2 regions of the Anaerotignum lactatifermentans genome follow, and region 1 is predicted to be linked to the other one. Evidence: a T-box and tRNA genes for the amino acid it is inferred to sense, from the RefSeq annotation. Region 1 holds a T-box; the other holds one or more tRNA genes.
What was found. The T-box of region 1 lies ahead of INF29_RS07540 (valine--tRNA ligase). A T-box ahead of a tRNA ligase gene usually reads a tRNA of that ligase, here a tRNA-Val.
Positions count from the first base shown of each region.

Region 2: it encodes a tRNA-Val, which carries the amino acid that the T-box ahead of INF29_RS07540 (valine--tRNA ligase) is inferred to sense. The anticodon was not compared.

Region 1 covers NZ_JADCKK010000023.1:7,758-19,968, reverse strand. Annotated here, with positions in the region: gene aspS (aspartate--tRNA ligase) at 1-1,134, opposite strand, end outside; gene INF29_RS07560 (cytidylate kinase family protein) at 1,242-2,528, opposite strand; gene INF29_RS07555 (MarR family winged helix-turn-helix transcriptional regulator) at 2,528-2,959, opposite strand; gene INF29_RS07550 (cytidylate kinase-like family protein) at 3,144-3,743, shown strand; gene INF29_RS07545 (hypothetical protein) at 3,800-4,369, shown strand; gene INF29_RS07540 (valine--tRNA ligase) at 4,596-7,229, opposite strand; T-box leader at 7,270-7,490, opposite strand; gene ftsW (putative lipid II flippase FtsW) at 7,557-8,717, opposite strand; gene murD (UDP-N-acetylmuramoyl-L-alanine--D-glutamate ligase) at 8,736-10,097, opposite strand; gene mraY (phospho-N-acetylmuramoyl-pentapeptide-transferase) at 10,118-11,107, opposite strand; gene INF29_RS07520 (UDP-N-acetylmuramoyl-tripeptide--D-alanyl-D-alanine ligase) at 11,109-12,211, opposite strand, start outside.
Region 2 covers NZ_JADCKK010000039.1:1,307-13,517, reverse strand. Annotated here, with positions in the region: gene nrdD (anaerobic ribonucleoside-triphosphate reductase) at 1-47, opposite strand, end outside; gene glpK (glycerol kinase GlpK) at 226-1,707, opposite strand; gene INF29_RS09920 (MBL fold metallo-hydrolase) at 2,208-2,816, opposite strand; gene INF29_RS09915 (hypothetical protein) at 3,065-3,433, shown strand; gene INF29_RS09910 (hypothetical protein) at 3,444-3,845, shown strand; gene gltA (NADPH-dependent glutamate synthase) at 4,047-5,438, opposite strand; gene INF29_RS09900 (sulfide/dihydroorotate dehydrogenase-like FAD/NAD-binding protein) at 5,453-6,307, opposite strand; gene mazG (nucleoside triphosphate pyrophosphohydrolase) at 6,491-7,288, shown strand; gene INF29_RS09890 (HU family DNA-binding protein) at 7,288-7,590, shown strand; gene INF29_RS09885 (RNA-binding S4 domain-containing protein) at 7,673-7,915, shown strand; gene yabP (sporulation protein YabP) at 8,218-8,499, shown strand; gene yabQ (spore cortex biosynthesis protein YabQ) at 8,514-9,020, shown strand; gene INF29_RS09870 (FtsB family cell division protein) at 9,035-9,328, shown strand; tRNA gene INF29_RS09865 (tRNA-Met) at 9,411-9,484, shown strand; tRNA gene INF29_RS09860 (tRNA-Glu) at 9,497-9,568, shown strand; tRNA gene INF29_RS09855 (tRNA-Val) at 9,602-9,674, shown strand; gene INF29_RS09850 (ECF transporter S component) at 10,389-10,907, shown strand; gene INF29_RS09845 (manganese efflux pump MntP) at 11,179-11,745, shown strand; gene INF29_RS09840 (phosphatase PAP2 family protein) at 11,770-12,211, shown strand, end outside.

The DNA of each region.
Region 1 (12,211 bases):
TTTTGCAATCTGGGATTTCAGGCTGCCATCTTCGTTGACAACGATCCAAGCCAGACCTTTTGCACGATATGTTTTCACAAATTCAACCAGAGAGTCGATTTTCTTTCTGGGGAAAGAACCGCAGCCTTTTGCGTTAATAGCACGTACGCTGCCGCCAGCTTCCAGTGCGGATTTGAATACCACAAAGTCTGTGCCGGCTACTACATCGGAAATGTTTACCAGTTCCATGCCGAAACGTACATCGGGCTTATCGGAACCGAAGCGTTCCATAGCTTCTTTATAAGTCATGCGCTGCAGGGGCAGCTGCACGTCTACATTCATGATGTCTTTGAATACTTTCTGCATCAGTCTTTCGTTGATGTCCATGATATCGTCTACATCAATGAAGGACAGTTCCATGTCCACCTGTGTAAATTCAGGCTGTCTGTCTGCACGCAGGTCTTCGTCACGGAAGCATTTTGCAATCTGATAATAACGGTCCATACCGGAAACCATCAGCAGCTGTTTGTACAGCTGAGGGGACTGAGGCAGACCGTAGAAGTTACCGGGATGCACACGGCTGGGAACCAGATAGTCTCTGGCACCTTCCGGTGTGGATTTGCCCAGAATAGGTGTTTCAATTTCCAGGAAACCTTCGTTGTTCAGGAAGGCACGGAGAGCCTGTACCACCTGATGACGCAGAACAATGTTCTTCAGCTGGCAAGGTCTTCTCAGATCCAGATATCTGTATTTCAGACGCAGATCGTCTTTGACTGTGATGTTGTCTTCAATCTGGAAAGGTGTTGTTTCAGATTCAGACAGGATACGCAGTTCAGAAGCAATGATTTCGATTTTCCCTGTTTTCATGTTAGGGTTGATATTGCCTTCTGTTCTAGCGGTTACAATACCGCGTACAGCCAGTGTGTACTCACTGCGAACGGTTTCAGCTTTTTCAAAAATTTCTTTGGGTGCGGTATTGCCGTCGATGGCAATCTGTACCAGACCTGTTCTGTCACGCAGAGCGATGAAGATCAGCTGACCCAGGTCACGGCGACGCTGTACCCACCCCATAACGGTCACTTCCTGACCAATCATGGTTTCATTGACATGGCAACACATGTGGCTTCTTTTCAAGCCGGTAATTGATTCTCCCATATTGATAAATCTCCTTACAGATAAAAATTTTCCTCTACTATCATACCATTTTTGCGGAAAAAGTAAAGTTTAACCGCAAAAAAACATTGGTTTTCTGCGAAAAGGCGTTAAAGTGTGTTCTTTTCCACCTTCTGAACGAAATCCACAAGGAGTTTTGCACAGTCTTCCACGCCGCAAAGGGAGCTGTCCACAGATAAATGATAGTTTTCCGCACTGCCCCAGCTGCCGCCTGTGTATTTTTTGTAATGTCTTGCCCTTTCTTCATTGATGGTGCGTACTTTTTCCGCCGCTTCCCCTTCAGTCAGACCATAGCTGGTTTCTGCCCGCTGTCTGCGGAATCCTTCCGGCGCATGGATGAAAAGACGAATGGTATGGGGACGATGACGCAGGATAACATCAGCACAACGCCCTACAATGACACAGCTTCCTTTTGCTGCAATTTCGGAAATGACTTTCCATTCTGCCAGAAACAGTCTGTCTGCCGGCGGTACATCCTCACCGGAATAAGCATAGAACTGTGCCAGCACTTTCTGCAGCACGGGGTTATGTACTGCCTGTTCATTTTTCTCTACAAAATCTCTGGAAAAACCACTTTCTTTTGCTGTCATGTCAATGAGGCTTCTGTCGTAGAAAGGAATGCCCAATTCTTTTGCCAATGCTTTGCCAATGTCGTGTCCGCCGCTGCCATATTCTCTGGCAATGGTAATGACCAGACCATTTTCCGGTTCTGTCTGTTCTTTTTCTTCTTCAGATTTTTTCTCCCCGAAAAGCAATCCAGGAAGAAAAGAAAGTTTTCTGTCATAAAATCCAGCAATGGTACCGATAAGCAAAGCAGAAATGATGGTACCTTCTCTAACGCCTTCCAGATGATGGAACAATACCAGAGAAATCACTGCTGCACCAATGGACATACTTGCGTCAAAGCATACTTTCGTTTTACCAAATTCCCGGTTGAAAGCTGTGCAAACTGCTTTTACAAAACCTTCGCCGGGCAGCATGACCACGTTTGCCAACACTTCTGTATAAACACCAAAGCCCAGAATCAAACAGCCGATGAACAGAGAAACCAATTTTGTGGGATAACTCTGCGGCGCCAAAAAGAACAGCAGATTCATGGTAAAGTCGATGAAATATCCAAAAATCAAAGATACAGGTATCTGCAATAACTGTATCTTTTCAAATCTGCTCCGCAGCAGCAAAATCTGCAGCAAAATCAAAAATACGCTGAATGCCACTGTAAATTCCCCTAAGGTAAAGGGGAAATACAAACTCAATGTATAAGGGATACTGGAAATGGGAGATGTCCCCAAATCCGCCTTTGTGATAAAGCTAATCCCCAGCGCATTGATGAATAGTCCAATAAAAAATACAATATATCGTTTTGCTTTCTCCATTATCTTTTGCTTCCCTTCGTCATATTCTCGTATATTTTTTGCAGACCTTTCAAAAGAATTGCCTTTTCTTCTTCTGTAATCCCTTCCAAAGCCTGTTCTTCACAGGATTTCATAATAGGTCGTACCGTTTCGGCAGCCATCTTCCTGCCCTTTTCTGTCAAAAACACATATTGGGATTTCCGATTTCCTTCTTTTACATGCTTTTTGATGAGCCCTGCCTCATCCATCCTGCGCAGAATGCCCGTTACCGTTGCCGCTTCCAGATGAAAGGCTTCTCCCAATGATTTCTGCTCGCAGCCGTCATGACTGAGCAGATAATCCAATATTTTTGACTGTCCTGGCAAAAGCCCATGCTCTGCCGCTTCCAATACCACCTGTTTTTGAAACACCGTCTGTGCCAAAAGCAGACAGTGATGAAAACTGTGATCCATAAAACATACACCTCTTTTTATTTAGCTTGCTAAATATATTATGAACCTTTTTCTCTCTCCGGTCAAGTCACATTTCCCAATTTCGGTTGTAAGTTTTTTGTATTTATTGTATAATAAAAGTAACAAAATTTTGGAAGAACCGCCCCATACTTTGGCTGTGCGGTACTTTGGAGGGGGAGTCATTATGGACCACAAAATCATCACCATCAGCCGTCAATATGGCAGCGGCGGCAGAATCATCGGGAAAAAACTTGCAGACGAACTGGGCATTCCGTTTTATGACAACGAACTGATCAATCTGGCAGCAGAAAAGACCGGTCTGTCTAAAGAATGCTTCAAAGAAGCGGAATCTGTTTCCACAGGTAATCTGCTCCTTTCTTTAACCACTTTAACACCTACCGTAGATTCCTATGGTCTGCCTTTGAATGAAAAAATCTTCCTGGTACAGTCCCAGGTCATCAAAGAAGTTGCAGAACAGGGCAGCTGCGTCATCGTTGGACGCTCCGCAGACTATGTTCTGTCTGAAAATCCCAACTGCATCAACGTATTCATCCACGCAGAACTGGAAGACCGCGTCAAACGTGCCGTTGAACTGTATGGGCTGGATGCAAAAAATGTAGAAAGCGCCGTTTTGAAAACAGACAAAAAGCGTGCCGGATACTACAACTATTTCACAGGCAGAAAATGGGGCAAACTGGAAAACTATGATCTGTCCATTAATACCTCCAAAATCAGCCTGGATGATGTGGTATATATTTTAAAAACCTATGTAGAAAAAAGATAATCAACAGAAAACAGCATGGAAAACCATGCTGTTTTTTTCAGAAAGGAACTCATTAAATGTTTGAACCAAAAATTGATATACAACAAGCTTTGGCAGGATTGCGCAAAAGAGAAAAAGGATTGATTACATACGAAAAAATCATGTCCTCCTATAAAAATATAAACCTGTCTGAAGATATGTCTTTCCAAAGAATGTTTAATGGCTTTTACCGCATCCGCCGCAACGAAGACTGGCGAAAATTTTACTATGAGAATTTCGAGAAATGGAAAAACGAAAGCACTCCCACCTTTCCTTTGATTCTGGAAACTTTTTACCGCCATACAGGACGGGTAGAGTGTTCCTTTTCCAGTAAAATGCTGGCAACTTTGTGCCCCGATTTTCCCATCTGGGACAGTATTGTTCTGGATCGCCTGCAATTGCGCTTGCGTGGCACAAATTGTGAAACGAAATTCCAAAACGCCCTTCCTCTGTATGAGCATATCCTCCAATGGTATCAGGAATTTTTACCTACCCAAACAGCAAAATCATACATAGCCGCTTTTGATGACGCTTTTCCCCAATACAAACACTTTACTCCCACAAAGAAAATAGACTTTCTCCTTTGGGCAAGCCCCAAAACCAAGTAAATACAAAAAGGGATAAAACCTTAGGGGCATCTTCAGAAGAAAACAAAGAAAGCCGAAATCCTTATCATGACAAAGGATTTCGGCTTTCTTATGATATTGAGATTTTATTTGATCTGTTTTCTTCTGAAGACAGCTGTCGCAATTCCTCTTAAGAAATCAAAGAAGCAAAAATCAATGTTTTCTTAAGAGGAAGTTGCTTTTCGGTTTTATCCCTTTTTATATCTCATTATTTCTGAAGCTGTGCCAGACGTTCTTCCACCTGTGCCAGTGTTGCTTTGTATTTTTCTTCTTTTGCCTTTTCTTCGTCGATGACTTTCTGAGGCGCTTTGGATACAAAGCCCTGGTTTGCCAGTTTCTTTTCTACTCTTTCGATTTCTTTGAGCATTTTTTCTTTTTCTTTTGTCAGACGCTCTACTTCTTTTTCAATGTCAACCAGTTCTGCCAGAGGCATGTAAATGGTTGCGTTGCTGGTCACTACGGAAACAGCATCTTCGCCGATACCTGCTTTGTCAGCCTGTACAGTTACTTCGCTGGCATGACCCAGTGTTTTGAAGAATACTTTGCTGTGTTCAAAGATCGCTCTTACTTCTTCCTTATCAGAAACAACAAATACCTGTACTTTCTTGGAAGGTGCAACGTTCATTTCCGCACGGATGTTACGGATGTTACGAACTGCTTCTTTGATAGTATCGATTTCTTCTTCGTTTTCTTTGTAGTTCCATTCTTCTTTATAAACAGGCCAATCGGAAATCATGATGCTTTCTTCTTCGTCCTGAATATGCTGGAACAGTTCTTCTGTGATATAAGGCATAAAAGGATGCAGCATCTTCAGAGCGTTGATGAGAACTGTTTTCAGTGTCCACAGTGCTGCTTCTCTTGTGCTGTCGTCTTTGTTGTACAGACGAGGTTTTACCATTTCAATATACCAGTCACAGAATTCATCCCACAGGAAATCGTAAATCTTCTGTGCAGCCAGACCCAGTTCATAATGTTCCAGATTTTCGGAAACATCTTTTGCCAGGGTATTTACTTTGGACAGAATCCATTTATCTGCAGATGTAAGCATCAGCAGTTTTGTTTCCTGTTTTTCGTCCATGTTCATCATCACGAAACGGCTTGCGTTCCAGATCTTGTTGCAGAAGTTACGGCAGTTGTCCAGTCTTTCCCAATAGAAACGCATGTCGTTACCGGGTGCGTTACCGGTGATCAGCATCAGACGCAGAGGATCAGCACCGTAGTTTGCGATAACTTCCAGAGGATCGATACCATTGCCCAGAGATTTTGAGAACTTTCTGCCCTGATCGTCACGGATCAGACCATGGATCAATACATCATGGAAAGGTACTTCGTGCATATTTTCCATACCGGAGAATACCATACGAACAACCCAGAAGAAGATGATATCATAGCCAGTGATCAGTGTGCTTGTAGGATAGAAGTGTTTCAAATCTTCTGTTTCATTGGGCCAGCCCAGTGTGGAGAAAGGCCACAGCGCAGAGCTGAACCATGTATCCAGTGTATCTTCATCCTGATGCAGTTTTGTGCTGCCGCATTTTTCACATTTTTCAGGTGCATGTTTGCTTACAGTGATATGACCGCATTCATCGCAGTAGTAAGCGGGAATACGATGACCCCACCACAGCTGACGGGAAATACACCAGTCACGGATGTTTTCCAGCCAGTGCATATATACTTTACCGAAACGATCGGGAACAAAGCGCAGTTTCTGCTGTTCATATACTTCCATAGCAGGTTTTGCCAGTTCGTCCATACGTACAAACCACTGCAGTTTGATCAGGGGTTCGATGGGAACATTACATCTTTCATGGCAGCCTACTGCATGGGTGATGTCTTCGATTTCTACCAGATAGCCCTGTTCTTTCAGGTCTTCTACCACTGCTTTTCTGGCTTCCATACGATCCATGCCTGCATATTTGCCTGCTTTTTCGTTCATAGTACCATCGTCGTTCATAACGTTGATACGAGGCAGGTTATGACGTACACCAACTTCAAAGTCGTTAGGGTCATGAGCAGGTGTAATTTTTACAACACCAGTACCGAATTCACGGTCAACATATTCATCCGCAACAATGGGGATTTCTTTGTTCATCAAAGGCAGGATACATGTCTTGCCGATGAGGTGCTGATAACGTTCGTCTTCAGGATGAACCGCAACAGCAACGTCGCCCATCATGGTTTCGGGACGAGTTGTTGCCAGACACAGTCTTTCATCGGAGCCTACGATGGGATATTCAATGTGGTAGAAATGACCTGCTGTTTCCACATGGTTAACTTCTGCGTCAGAAATAGTGGTCTGACATTCAGGGCACCAGTTGATGATCTTTTCACCACGATAGATATAGCCTTTTTCATACAGACGGCAGAATACTTCCAAAACGGCGTCGGAGCAGCCTTCGTCCATGGTGAAACGTACGCGTTCCCAGTCACAGGAGCAGCCCAGTTTGCGCAGCTGATTCAGGATGATGCCGCCGTATTCTTCTTTCCAAGCCCAGGCACGTTCCAGGAAACCTTCACGACCTACATCTTCTTTGGTCAGACCTTCGGAAGCCATTTTCTGTACGACTTTCAGTTCTGTGGAAATACTTGCATGGTCAATGCCGGGAACCCACAGTGCATTGTAGCCAGCCATTCTTTTCCAACGGATCAGGATATCCTGCATGGTGTTATCCAGTGCATGACCCATGTGCAGCTGCCCAGTGATGTTCGGGGGCGGCATTACGATACAATAAGGTTTTTTGCTTTTATCGATTTTTGTGTGGAAATATTTTCTTTCCATCCACATCGCATAGAGTCTGTCCTCTACTGCTGCGGGATCAAAATTCTTTGCCAGTTCTCTCACGTTTTCTCCTCCTTCGTTTCATAAAAAAAGAGCTTTCCTCCCAAAGGACGAAAGCTCGCGGTACCACCTTATTTCCCGTCAAAAAACTTGACGGACACTCTCGGTCTGTAACGGAACCACCCGTTTCCACCTACTTATTTTTTCAGCGGAACAGCTCCAAAGCTACCTTCTGCGTGCCTGCTCCCGAAAAACCTTGCAGCCCATGGATTTTTCTCTCTGGCGGGACGGAATCCGCATACTCCTCTTTTTCTTTGCTTTTGCTGTATGGAATCTTATACTTTAGCATTTTATTCAATACGAACAAATTTGTCAATAGCTTTTTGTAAATTATTCTGTATTCTTCATATCCTTTGGATACTTTGATATATTCAGCAATATCCCCATCATCCCCATCAGGAATACCAGCGCCGTGCCGCCGTAACTGATAAACGGCAAAGGCTGCCCTGTATTTGGAATGGTATTGGTTACAACGCCGATGTTAATCAAAGACTGATATGCCACCACAGATGTAATGCCCGTTGCCACCAGCATCCCATAATTATCCCGTGCGTTCATGGCAATGCGAATGCCCCGCCAAACCACTACTGCAAAAAGGATAATCACCAACGCCGCGCCAATGAGCCCCAGTTCTTCACAAATGATCGCAAAGATAATATCGTTATGGGCTTCTGGGATAAATGATTTCTGTCGGCTTTGTCCCAGCCCTACGCCAAACAGACCGCCAGATGCCACTGCATACAAAGACTGTACCGTCTGATAGCCATTCCCCTGCAAATCAGACCAAGGGTCCAGCCATGTGGTGATACGGGTCAGACGATAGCGGAACTGTGGCAAAATGACCATAACTGCCACAAAGGGCACCAGTGCGCCAATGCCTGCCACAAAGTACCAGATTCTGGGGCTGGCAACAAACAGAATCGTTACACCAACCATAAGCAGCAAAAGGGCTGATGAGAAGTTTGTCATAGCAATCAGTACCACTGGAATCGCCAGAATCCCTGCCGCTTTTGCAAATCCTTTCAGATTGCCCAATTCCTTCCGATGGTTGATGACATAGTAAGACAAATACAGTATAACCGCAACCTTGGTAAATTCCGAAGGCTGGAACTGCAAAGGACCGATTTCAATCCAACGGGTCTGCCCTTTTACATTTTTCCCGACAAAAGGCAGGATTGCCAGCAGACCATTGGAAATCCAGTACAGCATCAAGGAAAACTTCTTCCAGAGCTGGTAAGGCACATTCATGGCAACGATCATGCCAACCGTCCCCACGACTGCCCACATGCCCTGTCGTTTCAAGTAATAAAACATATCATATCCATATTCTTTACTGGACATGGTTTCATAATAACTGGCGCTGAAAATCATGACAACGCCGAACAATACCAGCGTCAGTACCACGAAAAACAGCCCGAAGTCATAGGTATCCGCTTTCACTCTTTTTTTATGCGGTTTTCTTCCTGCCTTTCCCTGTCTGGTCTGTTCCATGTTACCACCTCGCTTTGTTTATTTCTGCAAATAGGAGCGAACCTGTTCTTTGAACATTTCGCCGCGCTGTTCGTAGTTATCAAACATGCCCCAGCTTGCACATGCGGGAGAAAGGAGCACACAATCACCAGGTTCTGCCTTTTCCCTGCACAGATCTACGGCTTCCGCAAAGGTTTCGCAGTCTGTCATTGCCGTAAAGCCGAATTTTTCCGCAGACGCACGAATCTGCGGTGCTGTTACACCGATGAGTACCAGATGTTTGACTCTGCCGGGGAACAGCTTTGTCCAGTCGTCAAAAGAAACGCCTTTGTCATAGCCGCCGCCAATGAGCACAATGGGTTTCTGCATGGCAAGGACAGCACGGATGGACGCATCTGTGTTTGTGCCCTTAGAATCGTTATAGTAATCAACGCCATCTACGGTTGCTACATACTCAATACGGTGTTCTACGCCCGCAAAGGATTTCAGTACCTGACGGATGGTATCCAGCGCCACGCCTGCGCAAATGCCCATAGCTGCTGCTGCCATGACGTTTTCATAGTTATGCACGCCCAAAATCTGTAATTCATCCACAGAAATCAGCTTTTCGTCGATACCCTGCCATTTTACAAAAATATCTTTGTCCTGCAGGTAAATGCCTTCTGCCAAAGGCTGTGCGCTGCTGAAGAAAAATACCTTTGCAGCGGTTTTGTCTGCCATTTTCCGGCATGTTTCGTCTTCATAATTCAAAATGCAGAAATCTTCTGCTGTCTGTTTCGCAAAAACACGTTCTTTCATGGCAATGTAAACTTCCATGGTTTTGTGTCTGTTCAGGTGGTCAGGGGTGATATTCAGCACCGCGCTGATGTGGGGATGGAATTCTTTTGCTTTTTCCATCTGGAAGCTGCTGATTTCCGCAACGACCCAATCCTGTTCTGTCAAGCCCTGTACCTTTTCACTGTAAGGCACACCGATATTCCCTACCACTGCTGTATTCGGGCGAACAGCTTTCATAATTTCCCCTGTGAGGGTTGTGGTTGTTGTTTTCCCATTGGTGCCTGTGATTGCTGTGATGGGGCAAGTGGTTTCTCTATAAGCCAGTTCCACTTCGCTGATGACTTCTACGCCAGCTGCTTCTGCCGCTTCAATGAAAGGCAGGTCACAGGGGATACCGGGACTGAGTACGATCAGACCCTGTTCACATGCAATATCATCGGGGTTCTTCCCTGTATAAAGGGCAACGCCTTCTTTTTCCAGTTCCAGTGCTGCCGCAGGAACGGCGTCACGTTCTTTCATATCCTGCAATGTAACCACTGCACCCAGTTTCTGCAGCAGAGCCGCTGCCGCAATACCGCTTTTTGCCATGCCGCATACCAGGGCACGTTTTCCTGTATATTTCATGGATTTTTTCCTTCTTTCCGTTAAAACATTGCTTTACTGCCCAAGAAGCCCAGCAGGCACAGCAGAGCAGTCACTACATAGAACAAAGTCACAACCTTTGTTTCTCTCCATCCGCACTGTTCCAGATGATGATGGAAAGGCGCCATTTTGAACAGACGTCTGCCTTCGCCGTATTTGCGTTTTGTAATCTTGAACCAACCTACCTGCAGCATAACTGTGATAGATTCCCACAGATAAACAAAACCAACGATGACAATGAAAATAGGCATTTTCAGCACAAAAGCCGTTGCAGCCACAAAGCCGCCCAGCGCCAGAGAGCCTGTATCCCCCATGAACACTTTGGCAGGATAGCAGTTAAAGAGCAAAAATGCCAGCAGTGCGCCAACGATTGCCCCGCAGACAGGAGAAATCATGCTGCCTGCTGCCCAGGACACAATCATAAAGAACGCCGCTACAATGAGGGTTACGCCGCCAGCCAGACCATCCAGACCGTCTGTCAGGTTGACACCGTTGACAGTACCCAGTACCGCAATAAAGAGGAAAGGCACAAACAAAATACCCAGATCCAGTTCCATACCATTGGTAAAGGGAATGTAAATGGCTGTGCCAATACCACTTTTCATCATCACATACCAGCAGAATACAGCTGTTACAATGAGCTGCAATGCCAGTTTCTGCCATGCACGCAGACCCAGAGAACGTTTTTTCACAACTTTGATATAGTCATCCAAAAAGCCAATGATACCATAACACAGTGTCATCAGTACCACCGCAATGCCATCGGTGTTTCCCTTCAAAAAGAAGAAGGATGCCACCACGAAAGCGATCAAAAAGGCAATACCGCCCATGGTAGGCGTACCCTGTTTCTGCAGATGTGTCTGAGGGCCATCATCCCGGACATTCTGCCCGAACTTCATTTTATGCAGTACCGGAATCAGAATGGGACACAAAATCACCCCAATGACAAAGGCTATCAATATGGCGTAAACCGCCTGTTCCAAAGAACCCACTTTATTTCACTCCTTGCAATTTCTCTACTGTTTTTTCAAATCCCATGCTGCGGGATGCTTTCAACAAAATTGTATCTCCTTTTTTCAGCAAATCCAGACCCTTTTCCCAGAATTCTTCCTGTGTGTCAAAACGATACACTTCTTTCATGCCGGCATCTTTTGCGCCTGCCGCCATCTGGTCGGAATGGTTGCCAATACAAATCAAAAGGTCAATGCCTTTTTCTGCCGCGTAAGCCCCAACTTCCCGGTGCATCTGAGGCGCAAATTCGCCCAGTTCTCCCATAAAGCCTAGGAATGCCACGCTTCTGCCTTCCACATCTTTGAGGATATCCAAAGAAGCCTTAGCAGAAACTGGATTGGAGTTATATACATCATTCAGCAATGTCAGACCGTTTTCCAGACGCATAATGGTCATACGGTCTTTTGTGGGCACGAAGTTTTCAATGCCCCCTTTGATTTCATCCAATGTAAAGCCCATCTCCAGCCCTACGGTTACGGCAGAAAGAGCATTGAGCACCATGTGTGCGCCGGGCATGGGAATCACTACGTCCATGCTGCCCACAGGTGTATGAATGGTGCATCTGGTATGTTCCAGACCAACAGCTTCGATGTTGTCCGCGTAAACATCCCGTTTATTTTCCACACCAAACCAGCGCACTTTCTGAGAAAGTTTACCATCCAATGTCGCCAGCATATCGTTATCGCCGTTGAGCACAGCAACATTATTTTCATCCATAAAATCGAACAATTCACATTTTGCTTTCAAAATGCCTTCCCGGCTGCCCAAATGTTCAATATGGGCAACGCCAACATTGGAAATGACACCAATCTGGGGACGTACCACATCCACCAGACGATGGATTTCCCCAAAATGGTTCATGCCCATTTCAATGACAGCAGCTTCATGACCTTCTTCCAGACGGAACAATGTCAGAGGCACACCAAGGTCATTATTGAAATTTCCCAGTGTCCACAAAGTATTGTATTTCTGAGAAAGTACAGAAGCAATCATATCCTTTGTGGTAGTCTTGCCAACGCTGCCTGTGATGCCCACAACGGGAATATCAAATAGACTGCGATAATATTTTGCCAACTGTAACATAG
Region 2 (12,211 bases), on a different contig from region 1:
TGCACATTCCACGGTTCGTGGGTATTATCTTTCTTAATCACATACATGATGATATCCTCCTTCATTCTCGGCAAGCGAGATACAATACATAGTCATTTGCTGTATCATAATGTACCACATACGGCTATATATTGCAATCAAAAATATAGACAACACAATATATTGTGAAAACTTAGAGAAGTTCATCCGATTTTTCATGGAAATTTTGTTAAGGTTATTTTTATTTTATTTTGTCAAGGTCTGACGCACTGCTTTTTGCCAGCCTTCCAGTTTTTCTGCCGCTTCTTCCTTGGATGCTTTGGGAGAATAGGCGTGAGAAACGCCCCAATTCCGACGGATTTCCGACAAATCTTTCCAGTAGCCTACCGCAAGACCTGCCAGATACGCAGCACCCAATGCAGTGGTTTCCAGTGTTTTGGGACGGAGCACAGGAACCCCTGTGATGTCCGCCTGAAATTGCAGCAGGAAGTTATTTGCAGCGGCGCCGCCGTCTACACGCAGTTCCGCCAGAGGAATGCCAGCGTCCTCCTCCATGGCGTGGAGAACGTCATAAGTCTGGTATGCCATGGATTCCAGTGCCGCACGGGCAATATGATTCCGGTTGGCACCACGGGTAAGACCTGTCAAAATACCTCTTGCGTAAGGGTCCCAGTAGGGCGCACCCAGTCCCACAAAAGCGGGTACCAGATAAACGCCGCAGGTATCAGGCACAGACATGGCAAGTTCTTCTGTTTCCGGCGCGGAACCGATGAGTTTCAACTCATCACGAAGCCACTGAATGGCAGCCCCAGCCACGAATACAGAGCCTTCCAATGCATAGGTGACTTTTCCGTCCAGTCCCCATGCAATGGTGGTCAGAAGCCCGTTTTTAGAGGTCACAGGGGCATCCCCTGTGTGCATCAGTAGGAAACAACCAGTGCCGTAGGTGTTTTTGGCAGAACCGGGTGTGAAGCAAGCTTGTCCAAAAAGGGCAGACTGCTGGTCACCAGCCGCTCCTGCAATGGGGATGGGTGCGCCGAAGTGGAAAGGCAGTGTATGCCCAAATACGCCGCTGGAAGGAATGACCTTGGGCAGGATAGAAGGGGGAATATCCAGAATGTCCAAAATTTCCGCATCCCACTGCAAAGTATGGATGTTGAACAGCATGGTGCGGGAGGCGTTGGAGTAATCGGTGGCGTGTACCTGTCCTCCTGTGAGATTCCAGATAAGCCATGTATCTACGGTACCGAACAGCAGATTGCCTTCCTCAGCCAGTTTTCTTGCCCCTTCTACATGGTTCAGCACCCAACGGATTTTTGTTGCGGAGAAGTATGCGTCCAGCAGAAGCCCTGTTTTTTCCCGGAATAGGTCGGTGTAGCCTTTTTTCGCCAGTTCTTCGCAGTCCTCGGCCGTCCGGCGGCACTGCCATACAATGGCGTTGTAAATGGGCTTGCCTGTGCGCTTGTCCCAGAGAATGGTGGTTTCTCGCTGGTTGGTGATGCCAATGGCGGCAATGTCAGCGGCAGTGAGCCCTTTCTGTTCCAGAGCCTTCTGTGCCACTTCCAGCTGGCTTTGCCAGATTTCCATGGGGTCGTGTTCCACCCAGCCGGGCTGGGGATAGATCTGACGGTATTCCTTCTGGGCAGTGCTGACAGCTGCGCCGTTTTTGTCAAAGAGGATACAGCGGGAGCTGGTGGTTCCTTGATCCAAAGACATGATATACTGCATACAAATCCTCCTTTTCATGGGAAAAGCCCCAGAGGGGGCTCAGACTGTAGATAAAGTAATTTTTATACTTTTTGCATGAACGCAGAAGGCCTTGGGGAACAAAGGGGTCAACACATTTGCTTCGCAAATGCCAGCCATAAATGGCTGTCCGCATCTCTTGCGGTGTGGGGTTCCCCAACTGGAATCCACAGTCGGAATTCACTTCCGATGAGGAAAAACCGGAGTTTCGAGGCTTTTGAACTGATGGATACTCTGCACCCCGAAGAAAACGGGGACAGCGAAGCTGGCTTTGCGGAGCAAAGTGCTTGACCTCTGCACTCCGAAGAAAACGGGGACAGCGAAGCTGGCTTTGCGGAGCAAAGTGCTTGACCTCTGCACTCCGAAGAAAACGGGGACAGCGAAGCTGGCTTTGCGGAGCAAAGTGCTTGACCCAACGGTTTTATACTTCTGTCTACTCGTCAAAACCTTGAATGAAATGAGGTTTTGACGACAGCGTTTCGTTACATATAAGGGTTCATGCGGCGTTCGATTTCCAATGTGGTGGCAGGACCATGACCGGGATATACATTGTAATCACCGGGCAGGTTCCGCAGACGTTTCAGAGAAGCGATGATCTCGCCCCAGTTGCCTGTAGGCAGGTCTGTACGACCGCAGGAGCCCTGGAACAGGGTGTCGCCGGAGAAAATGTTGTTGCCGATGAGATAGCATACACTGCCGGCTGTATGACCGGGGGTTTCCAGTACGGTAAATTCCAGATCGCCAACTTTCACAGCGTCGCCTTCCTGTACCCATACGTCAGCGGAAAGAGAAGTGGGACCGCTCATGTAAAGAGAGCAGTTCAAGGCAGGGTCTGCCAGCAGAGCCTGTTCTTTTTTGCAGGCGTAAACGGGACAGCCGTATTTTTCTTTTACCATTTCCACAGCGCCGATGTGGTCGTCATGACCGTGGGTCAGCAGGATATGGGTGGGTTTCAGGTTGTTTTCTTCGATATAGCGGAACAAAGGCTGGGGATTGCCGTCGCAGTCGATGATGGCGCAGGTGCCTTTGTCGTCAGAGATTACATAGCAGTTGGTGCCGATGTTGCCGATTTCCAGTGTTTGTATTTTCATGGTGCAAAAACCTCCTTGTGTTTCGATTTTTACAGGCATTTTTTTCTGCCGTCTGCACTATTATAGCAGAAAAGACCACCAGCCGACTAGTCTTTTTACAGGAAAGTTTCCAAACGCCGGAAAAAGCTGGACAAGAAAGAGAAAGGGGAGTAAGATGGAACAAACAACGAATAGAATCAGGCGGATACCGCCGGAACGGAGGAAGTTTTTTGGACGAGAGAAGGAAACAGCAGCTCACGGAGGGCTGTATGAGAATCAGAAAAGAAATCGCCGCATGGCTGCTCATGGCATTGTGGGTGATTTTTAGTGTGAAAATTGCGGAAGTGCTGCTGGGAGAAAGCCTGCCGGGGTGGGTAGAAATCGGCGGCATGATTCTGTGCGGCGTGCTGGCAGTGGCATCCCATCTGGATAACCCTTTGCGCCACGGATATAAACTGCGCCGTCCCAGACGGTATTTGCTGGGGGCTTTGGTGATTCTTATCTGCGCTGTGCTGTTCTTTGTATGGAAAGCGGAGTGGGTGCAGGGCATGCAGGCACTTGTTATCCCTGTAGTATTTATTTGGAACCCTATTTGTGTTTGGCTGGAATGGAAGGAAGAATTGGGTCAGGCATCATAAGGAGGCGGCTATGGAGTACCTTTCGGATGTACAGCTGAAAAGATGTATCGCATGGATGCGGCTGGAGCTGCTGGCTTGGCTCTGCCTTTGCGCCGATGCGCTGGTGAGCGTTTGGGCGCCCAGTGTGTGGGATACGGGGCATATCTACGGACTTTTTGTAGTGGTGGTGCTGGTATCCGGTCTGGCGGCAGTGGTTTTGTCTTGGGTGCGTAACCCCATGCGCTGGAACTTGACAGGACTTGGACGGAAATTTTTCTGGGGCAGTCATGGAAGCTGTATGGCGGTGAGCGTCATACTGGTTTTCTGGGTGCCGGAATTGTCCATTGGTCTTTTGTTTGTGTGGAATTGTATTTATATGCTGGTGGCATACGAGAGGGAACTGCGCCGAAGAAAAAAGAAAGAGGAATCCTGAGAAAATGACGGTATGGCTTAAACACCATACCGTTTTTGTTTGCAAAAACGTATCTCAAACTGCTATGATTTCTTCCCTTCGTTCATTTCTCGGTGAGATTCACTGTTTTCAGAAGAAATAAAAATAAGAAAGCCAGAATCCTTTGTATTTTAGGGATTTTGGCTTTCTTTGTTTGCCGTACTTTTTCTATTTCAAAAAAGATTATTTGTTTTTCAGATATTCATCAATGGCTGCGGCAGCCTTTTTGCCTGCGCCCATAGCCAGAATAACCGTTGCAGCCCCTGTAACGGCGTCACCGCCGGCATAAACGCCTTCTCTGGTGGTCTGGTTTGTTTCTTCGTTGACTACCAGACAGCCTTTCCGGTTGGTTTCCAGACCCTTTGTAGTGCTGCGGATCAGAGGGTTGGGGGATGTACCGATGGACATAACCACGGTATCAACGTCGATAACGTAGTTGGAGCCTTCCACAGGTACAGGACGTCTTCTGCCGCTGGCATCGGGTTCGCCCAGTTCCATTTTCAGACATTCGATACCGCATACCTGACCATTGCCGTCATCCAGAATCTTCACAGGATTGCGCAGCAGGTGGAATTCGATGCCTTCTTCTTTTGCGTGGTGGATTTCTTCCAGACGCGCGGGCATTTCTTTTTCGGAACGACGGTAAACGATGTAAACTTTTTCTGCACCCATTCTCTTTGCGCATCTTGCAGCGTCCATGGCTACGTTGCCGCCGCCTACAACAGCAACAGCTTTGCTATGACGGATAGGTGTGTCGTAATCGGAAATATATGCTTTCATCAGGTTGATACGGGTCAGGTATTCGTTAGCAGAATATACGCCTACCAGCGCTTCACCGGGGATGCCCATGAAGGAAGGCAGACCTGCACCAGTGCCGATGAATACGGCATCATAACCCATATCGTCAATGATTTCGTCAATGGATAATACTTTACCGATAACCATGTTTGTCATGACTTCAACGCCCATAGCAGACAGCTTGTCGATTTCTTTCTGCACGATAGCTTTCGGCAGACGGAATTCGGGGATACCGTAAACCAGTACGCCGCCGGCTGTATGGAATGCTTCAAAAATGGTTACGGCATAGCCTGCTTTTGCCAGGTCGCCGGCACATGCCAGAGAGGAAGGACCAGAACCGATAACAGCTACTTTCTTGCCGTTCTGGGCAGGTTTTTCGGGCATTTCATCGCAGTTTGCCATGTACCAGTCAGCAACAAACCGTTCCAGACGACCGATGGCTACGGCTTCTCCTTTGATGGCACGGACGCATTTGGATTCGCACTGGCTTTCCTGCGGGCATACACGACCGCAGACAGCAGGCAGAGCGTTTGTGGAAGTGATGATCTTATAAGCTGCCATAAAATCGCCTTTTGCCACTTCCGCGATGAATTCGGGGATGCGTACGTTTACGGGACATCCGCTGACACAGGGTTTGTGTTTGCAGTTCAGACAGCGGGTAGCTTCTTCCATAGCCATTTCCGCTGTGTAGCCCATGGCTACTTCTTCAAAGTTTTTATTTCTCACATCAGGTGCCTGTTCAGGCATTTTGATTTTTTCCAAGCTCATGTTTGCCATTGTTTCCGTCCTCCTTAGTGAATCAAGTCGTGTGCCATTTTGTCCATGCGGCAGATATGTTTTTCAGCCAGATCCGCTTCCTCTTTCTTGTAAACGGAGTTGCGGTTCATCAGTTCGTCGAAGTCTACCTGATGTCCGTCGAAGTCGGGACCGTCTACGCAGGCAAATTTGATTTCGCCGCCAACGGTGACACGACAGCCGCCGCACATGCCTGTGCCGTCGATCATGATGGGGTTCAGGCTGACAATGGTTTTGATGCCGTAAGGTTTTGTAGTAAGGCTGACGAATTTCATCATGGGGATGGGACCGATGGCAATGACAGCGTCATACTGGTTGCCAGCTTCGATGAGGGATTTCAGCTTGTCTGTAACGAAGCCTTTTTCACCTTTTGTGCCGTCATCGGTCATCAGGTAGTAGTTGTCGGAAACAGCGCTCATTTCCTCTTCCAGAATGACAATGTCTTTGTTTCTAAAGCCTGCAATGACATCTACTTCCACGCCCAGTTCGTGCAGGGCTTTTGCCTGAGGATAAGCGATGGCACAGCCTACGCCGCCGCCCACAACAGCAACTTTCTTGAAGCCGTCATATTCTGTGGCAACACCCAGAGGGCCTACAAAGTCGCGGATGGAGTCGCCAACTTCTTTGGCTGCCAGCAGTTTTGTGGACAGACCAACTTTCTGGAAGATGATGGTGACGGTGCCTTTTTCTCTGTCATAATCAGCGATGGTCAGAGGGACACGTTCGCTGAATTCATCTACGCGGAAAATAATAAACTGCCCCGCTTTGGCTTTTTTCGCCACAAAAGGGGCTTCGATTTCAAGCAGTGTCACAGCACTGTTTAATTCTTTTTTATTGACAATGCGAAACATGTTTGCAACTTCCTTTCTTCTTTGGACTTTCTTTTGCAGGTGATTTTTGTTAGAATTATCATAACATAAATTCAGGCGGTGGGATATGGATAAAACGCCGTTTTTCTGGAAGTACAATGAAGAAAAGTTTATGGTTTTTGAATAAAATGTGGGACAAAAAACGTCCCAATTAAAAAGGAGGAAATGAACGTGCAGAAAAAATATACTTTTGACGACTTACGGGACATCATCGAGCAGCTTCGCAGTGAGAATGGGTGTCCTTGGGATAAGGTCCAGACCCATGAGAGCCTGCGGGCGGATATGCTGGAGGAAGCCTATGAAGCCGTCGATGCCATTGATAAAGGCGATATGGACAACTTGAAGGAAGAACTGGGGGATGTGCTTATGCAGGTTGTATTCCATTCTTCCATCGAAGCCCAGAAAGGCGGCTTTACACTGGATGATGTCATTCAAGGCATCTGTGAGAAAATGGTTTACCGTCATCCTCATGTGTTTGGAGAAATTTCTGTGGATACGGCGGAACAGGTGCTGGTGAACTGGGAAGCGTTGAAGAAAAAGGAAAAACATATGCAGACCCAGACAGATGTCCTCAAAAGTGTGCCGGATGCCCTGCCTGCTCTGACCCGTGCCAGAAAGGTGCAGAAGAAAGCGGCAGACGTTGGTTTTGATTTTTACGAAGCCGGCGGCGCCATGGAAAAAGTGGCAGAAGAAATCCGGGAGCTGCAGGAGGCTGTGGAACAGCCAAACGGCAATATAGAGGAAGAATTCGGTGATATTTTGTTCGCACTGGTGAACGTAGCAAGGTTTTTGAAAATAAATCCCGAGTTTGCCTTGACAAAAGCCACCAAAAAGTTTATAAATAGATTTGAGTATGTTGAGAATTCAGCCCTTTCAGAGGGAAAGCAGCTTTCCACAATGACTCTGGAGGAAATGGATTTGCTCTGGGATCAGGCAAAAATTGCCTTATCCAAGAAACTTTAATAGATTTATTTAGGAGGACTAACACAATGAACAAATCTGAATTAGTTGCAGCGATTGCTGAAAAGGCGGAAATGAGCAAAAAAGACGCTGAAAAAGCACTGAAAGCTTTCGAAGATGTTGTAACAGAAGAACTGGCAGCAAACGGCAAAGTACAGCTGGTAGGCTTCGGTACATTCGACGTAGCTGAAAGAGCAGCTCGTGAAGGCAGAAACCCTCAGACAGGCGAAGCAATGCCCATCCCCGCTTCCAAAGCACCCAGATTCAAAGCAGGTAAAGCTTTGAAAGATGCGATCAACAAATAATTTGATTTGATTGTTTTTGAAACGCTTTCTCGTCCTGAGAAAGCGTTTTTTTGAAAGAAAAAACAGCAAAGGGGAAATGAACATGCGTATTGATAAGTTCCTGAAGGTATCCCGTATCATCAAGCGCAGAACCGTAGCCAACGAAGCCTGCGACGCGGGACGTGTGTCCCTCAACGGCAAAGTGGTGAAAGCCGGCGCGGATGTGAAGGTCGGCGATATCATCGAAATTCAGTTCGGCAATAACGTGACAAAGGTGGAAGTGCTGAATCTGCAGGAATCCACCAAAAAAGAAGATGCTGCCGGCATGTATCGCGCAGTGGAATAATGTCCCAAAACCTCTCATATACTGTAAAAACAGTAAAGTAGACTGTAGAAAAACGAAGTTTAACATTTTTATTGAGAACGCGGAAGGGATTGGGAAACGAAGAGTTTCCCAACTGGAATCCGCAGTCGGAATTTATTTCCGACGAGGAAAAGCTGAAGTTTCAAGGCTTTTAGCCGATGGAACTTTGGCTTTATACTTCTGTCTACTCGTCAAAGCCTTGAATGAAATGAGGCTTTGACGACAGGGTGTCAACTTTTTGACACCCTGATATACTGTAAAAACAGTATGGGGAGGTTTTTTTGTTGGGGGAAGAAAAACGGAATTTGCGGCAGCATACCATTCGTATGACAGACAGAGAACGAATCGAGATTGGCGGCGTGACGGACGTCCTGCGTTTTGATGAGGAAGGCGTGGCAGTGGATACTACCTGCGGATTACTTATCATCAAAGGGGAAGGACTCCATGTTGGACGGCTGAATCTGGAAGAAGGGGAAGTGGCAGTGGAAGGGCGCATGGACGCACTGACCTACGCGGAAAATATGGGCGGCGGCAAACAATCCTTTTTTGCCAAGTTGTTCCGCTGAAAGGAGGCAGGCAGGTGGACATTCAGGGACAAGGAAGTTTGTTTTTGTGCTGCCTGTTGCTGGGCGGTGGTATGGGATTGGTTTATGACGGTATGCGTCTTGCACGGCGGATATTGCCCCACGGTGTCTGGGCAGTACAGATAGAGGATGGCTTGTACTGGGCAGCGGTGGCGCTGGGTGTCTTTGAGGTGTTGCTCCAGGAAAACCATGGGGAAGTCCGCTTTTTCCTGCTGGTGGCTATTTTTGGCGGCATGGGGCTTTATGGAACCCTTGCCAGTCCTTTTGTGATGGCTGTGGGAGAAAAGGTGCTGAAAGTCATTGGAAGACTGGTCATGTTATTGTTGACCATAATTTTGACACCCTTTCGTTTGCTCTATCTTGCCTTTGGCAGACCGGTGGGGAATTTCGTCAGATTTTGCGGTGGAAAATCCAAAAAACACTTGCAATTATGTAAAGTATATGTGAAAATAAAAAAAGACACATTACGGCGGGATATTCGTTTTTTGCGTCGAAAACCTTAGGAAGGGTGACTGCCATGGGAAAAAGAGCCAGAAAGAAAAAATCCGGTGGATTATGGATCCATCTTTTTTTGGTAGCTTTCTGCGTGTTCGTTGTGGCAGGGGTGTACTGGCAGTATCGGGAATATCGCCAGCTGAAAGTGGAACTGGCTGATGTACAGCAGCAGATTGCCGATGAACAGCAAAAGACATTGGATTTTCAGGCAAAAAAGGATTACTATAACAGCGACAGCTATATCGAACAGATTGCCAGAGAAAAACTGGGGCTGGTCAAGAGCAATGAAATCCTGTATATCAACCGTGAACAATAAAAGTTTTCAAAAAAAGACAATTTTTTGAAAAAAGGTATTGACAAATAGACAATATGACTATATAATGAACTAGTCGACTTGAGGCGGAGTAGCTCAGTTGGCTAGAGCATGCGGTTCATACCCGCAGTGTCGGGGGTTCAAATCCCTCCTCCGCTATTTTTCTTCTTTGGCCCGTTGGTCAAGCGGTCAAGACGCGACCCTCTCACGGTCGAATCAAGGGTTCGACTCCCTTACGGGTCAACTTTTGAGTGATAATTGAATTGTTAAAAACATGGGAGTTTAGCTCAGCTGGGAGAGCATCTGCCTTACAAGCAGAGGGTCACAGGTTCGAGCCCTGTAACTCCCATTTTTTTATGTCCAAAAACAAAAAGCAAAACAAGGGAGAAAGGCGCAACTGGGGAGAGTCATGCACCAACGTGCAAGAGGACACGAGGTAGAGCCTAAGAACTCCCATTTTTTATGTCCAAAAACAAAAAGAAGCAAAACAAGGGAGAAAGGTGCAACTGGGGAGAGTTATGCACCAACGTGCAAGAGGACACGAGGTAGAGCCTGAGAACTCCCATTTTTTTATGTCCAAAAAGAAAAACAAGGAAAAAACGGGAGAAAGACGCAGCTGGAAAGAGTCATGCACGAAGGTGCAAGAGGACACGAGGCAGAGCGCAGTCACTCCCATTTTTTATGCTCACAACAGAAAGAAATTACAATCAGAGAATACAGGGGCTTTATACGCAACATTATGAGGAGATATGTACGCATATCTTCTTTTTTTTGTGCAAAAATGCGGAGAGGAAAAGAGAAATCTGCGCCCGATTCAAGGGAGAACAGAAATCCTGCGTTTGTACTTCTATTTTTCTGGAAAAATTGATTGGAAAATAAAGGATATTTTTCTGAAAAAAGAAAATCTAAACGGACTTTCTACCTATGTTTATGGCGAAAAATATTGCCTGACATGTAAAACTGTATGGGTACAATTTAAAACAGTGTTGCGGCGCCAATAGCAGAGGCTCAGAAAATATGATATGCTGTTTTACAAAGGAAGCTTTGAAACGGGGGTATGACAATGAAGACGAAAGAAATTTGTTTGCGTGGACTGATGATCGCTCTGGTCACAGTTTCTACCATGGTGCTGCAGATTCCTGTGTCTGCTACCAATGGTTACATTCATTTGGGGGACAGTATGATATTGCTGATCAGCGTATTTTTTGGCTGGCGTTACGGCATGGTAGCCGGCGGTGTTGGGGCTGCGTTGGCTGACCTGCTCAGCGGATATGCCCATTGGGCACCCTTTACCCTCATCATCAAAGGGGTTATGGGCTTATTGGTAGGCAAGATCGCACATTATACACCGGCAGAAAAGCACTTTTTCGGTCTGCGGAATCTGGCTGGTTCCGTTGTGGGCATTGTGTGGATGATTATTGGATACTACTTCGGTGGTGCTGTTTTGCAGAAAAGCTTCACAGTGGCTCTGACTTCCATTCCCGAAAACTTGGTGCAGGGCGGTGCAGGCTTTGTGATTTTCCTGGTGGTAGGCTATGCTTTTTATAAAGCAAAAATCTATAAATATGTTTCCGCAAAATAAGTTTAGCAGATGGGGACTGCTCCATAAGAAATAAAAATAGCTGGAATTCTTGCATTTAAAGGATTCCAGCTATTATATTTTATAGAGACCATTTTCAAAAATGTTTTCTTGCGGAAAATGCGGCTTTGTTTTTCCGCTTTTTCTTATGAAAAATAGTTGAATTTTGGAAAATGATGGATTTTCATTGACCCTTTTTCTCATTGCGTGGTATAGTATAAAAGTTATGGGACTATACTGAAAGAAGGGACGAGAAGGAACAGGAGGAATTCATTTGGAATTTGTAACCATATTACTGATTGCAGTCAGTTTAGCCATGGATGCTTTTGCCGTTTCCATTTCCAATGGTGTTTCTGTCAAGGGATTTGGAAAGAAACAAGCAGCTACCCAGGGGTTATATTTCGGTGGTTTTCAGTTTTTGATGCCCGTCATTGGCTGGTTTTTGGGCAGCAGTGTGAAAACATATATTGAGTCTGTCGACCACTGGATTGCCTTTGTACTGCTTGCCGTCATCGGCGGGAACATGATCCGGGAAAGCTTTGGCGACGACGAGGAAGAAAGCGGACAATCCGTTCTGACAGCAAAAGTACTGCTGCTTCAGGCAGTAGCAACCAGCATCGACGCATTGGCAGTGGGTATCAGTTTTGCCATTCTGGATGTGAATATCTGGTGGGCAGCTGGCATCATCGGTGTGGTATCTTTTGTGCTTTCTTTCTGCGGCGGTATGCTTGGCAAAGGCTTGGGGAACTTTTTGCAGGCAAAGGCAGAATTTGCCGGCGGTGCCGTACTGATTCTCATTGGGATCAAAATTCTGGTAGAACATGTTTTTCTGGGGGGCTGACGAAAAGGAGGAAAGCCTTTGGAGATGATACAACAGTTAGATGCACAGATCATACTGTGGATACAGGAACATGTGGTGTGTGATGGGCTGAACGCCCCCATGCTATTCATTTCAAAAATGGGCAATGCAGGCTGGTTCTGGATTTTGCTGGGGATTTTGATGCTGTTATATGGCATCAAAAACAGGAAATTTGCCAGATACGGTCTGGCTCTGCTGTTATGTCTGGGGACGACAGCGTTGGTATGCAATGTGACTTTGAAGCCTATGGTGGGCAGGATGCGACCCTATGACTTGTTGGGATTTTCCATTCTGGTGCCGCCTCTAGCGGATTTTTCCTTCCCGTCGGGACATACCTCCTCATCCTTTGCAGCAGCGACAGCGATTTACGCCATGAATCGCAAATGGGGCATTGTCGCTTATGTTTTTGCAGTGCTTATGGGGATTTCCCGTCTGTATCTTGGAGTGC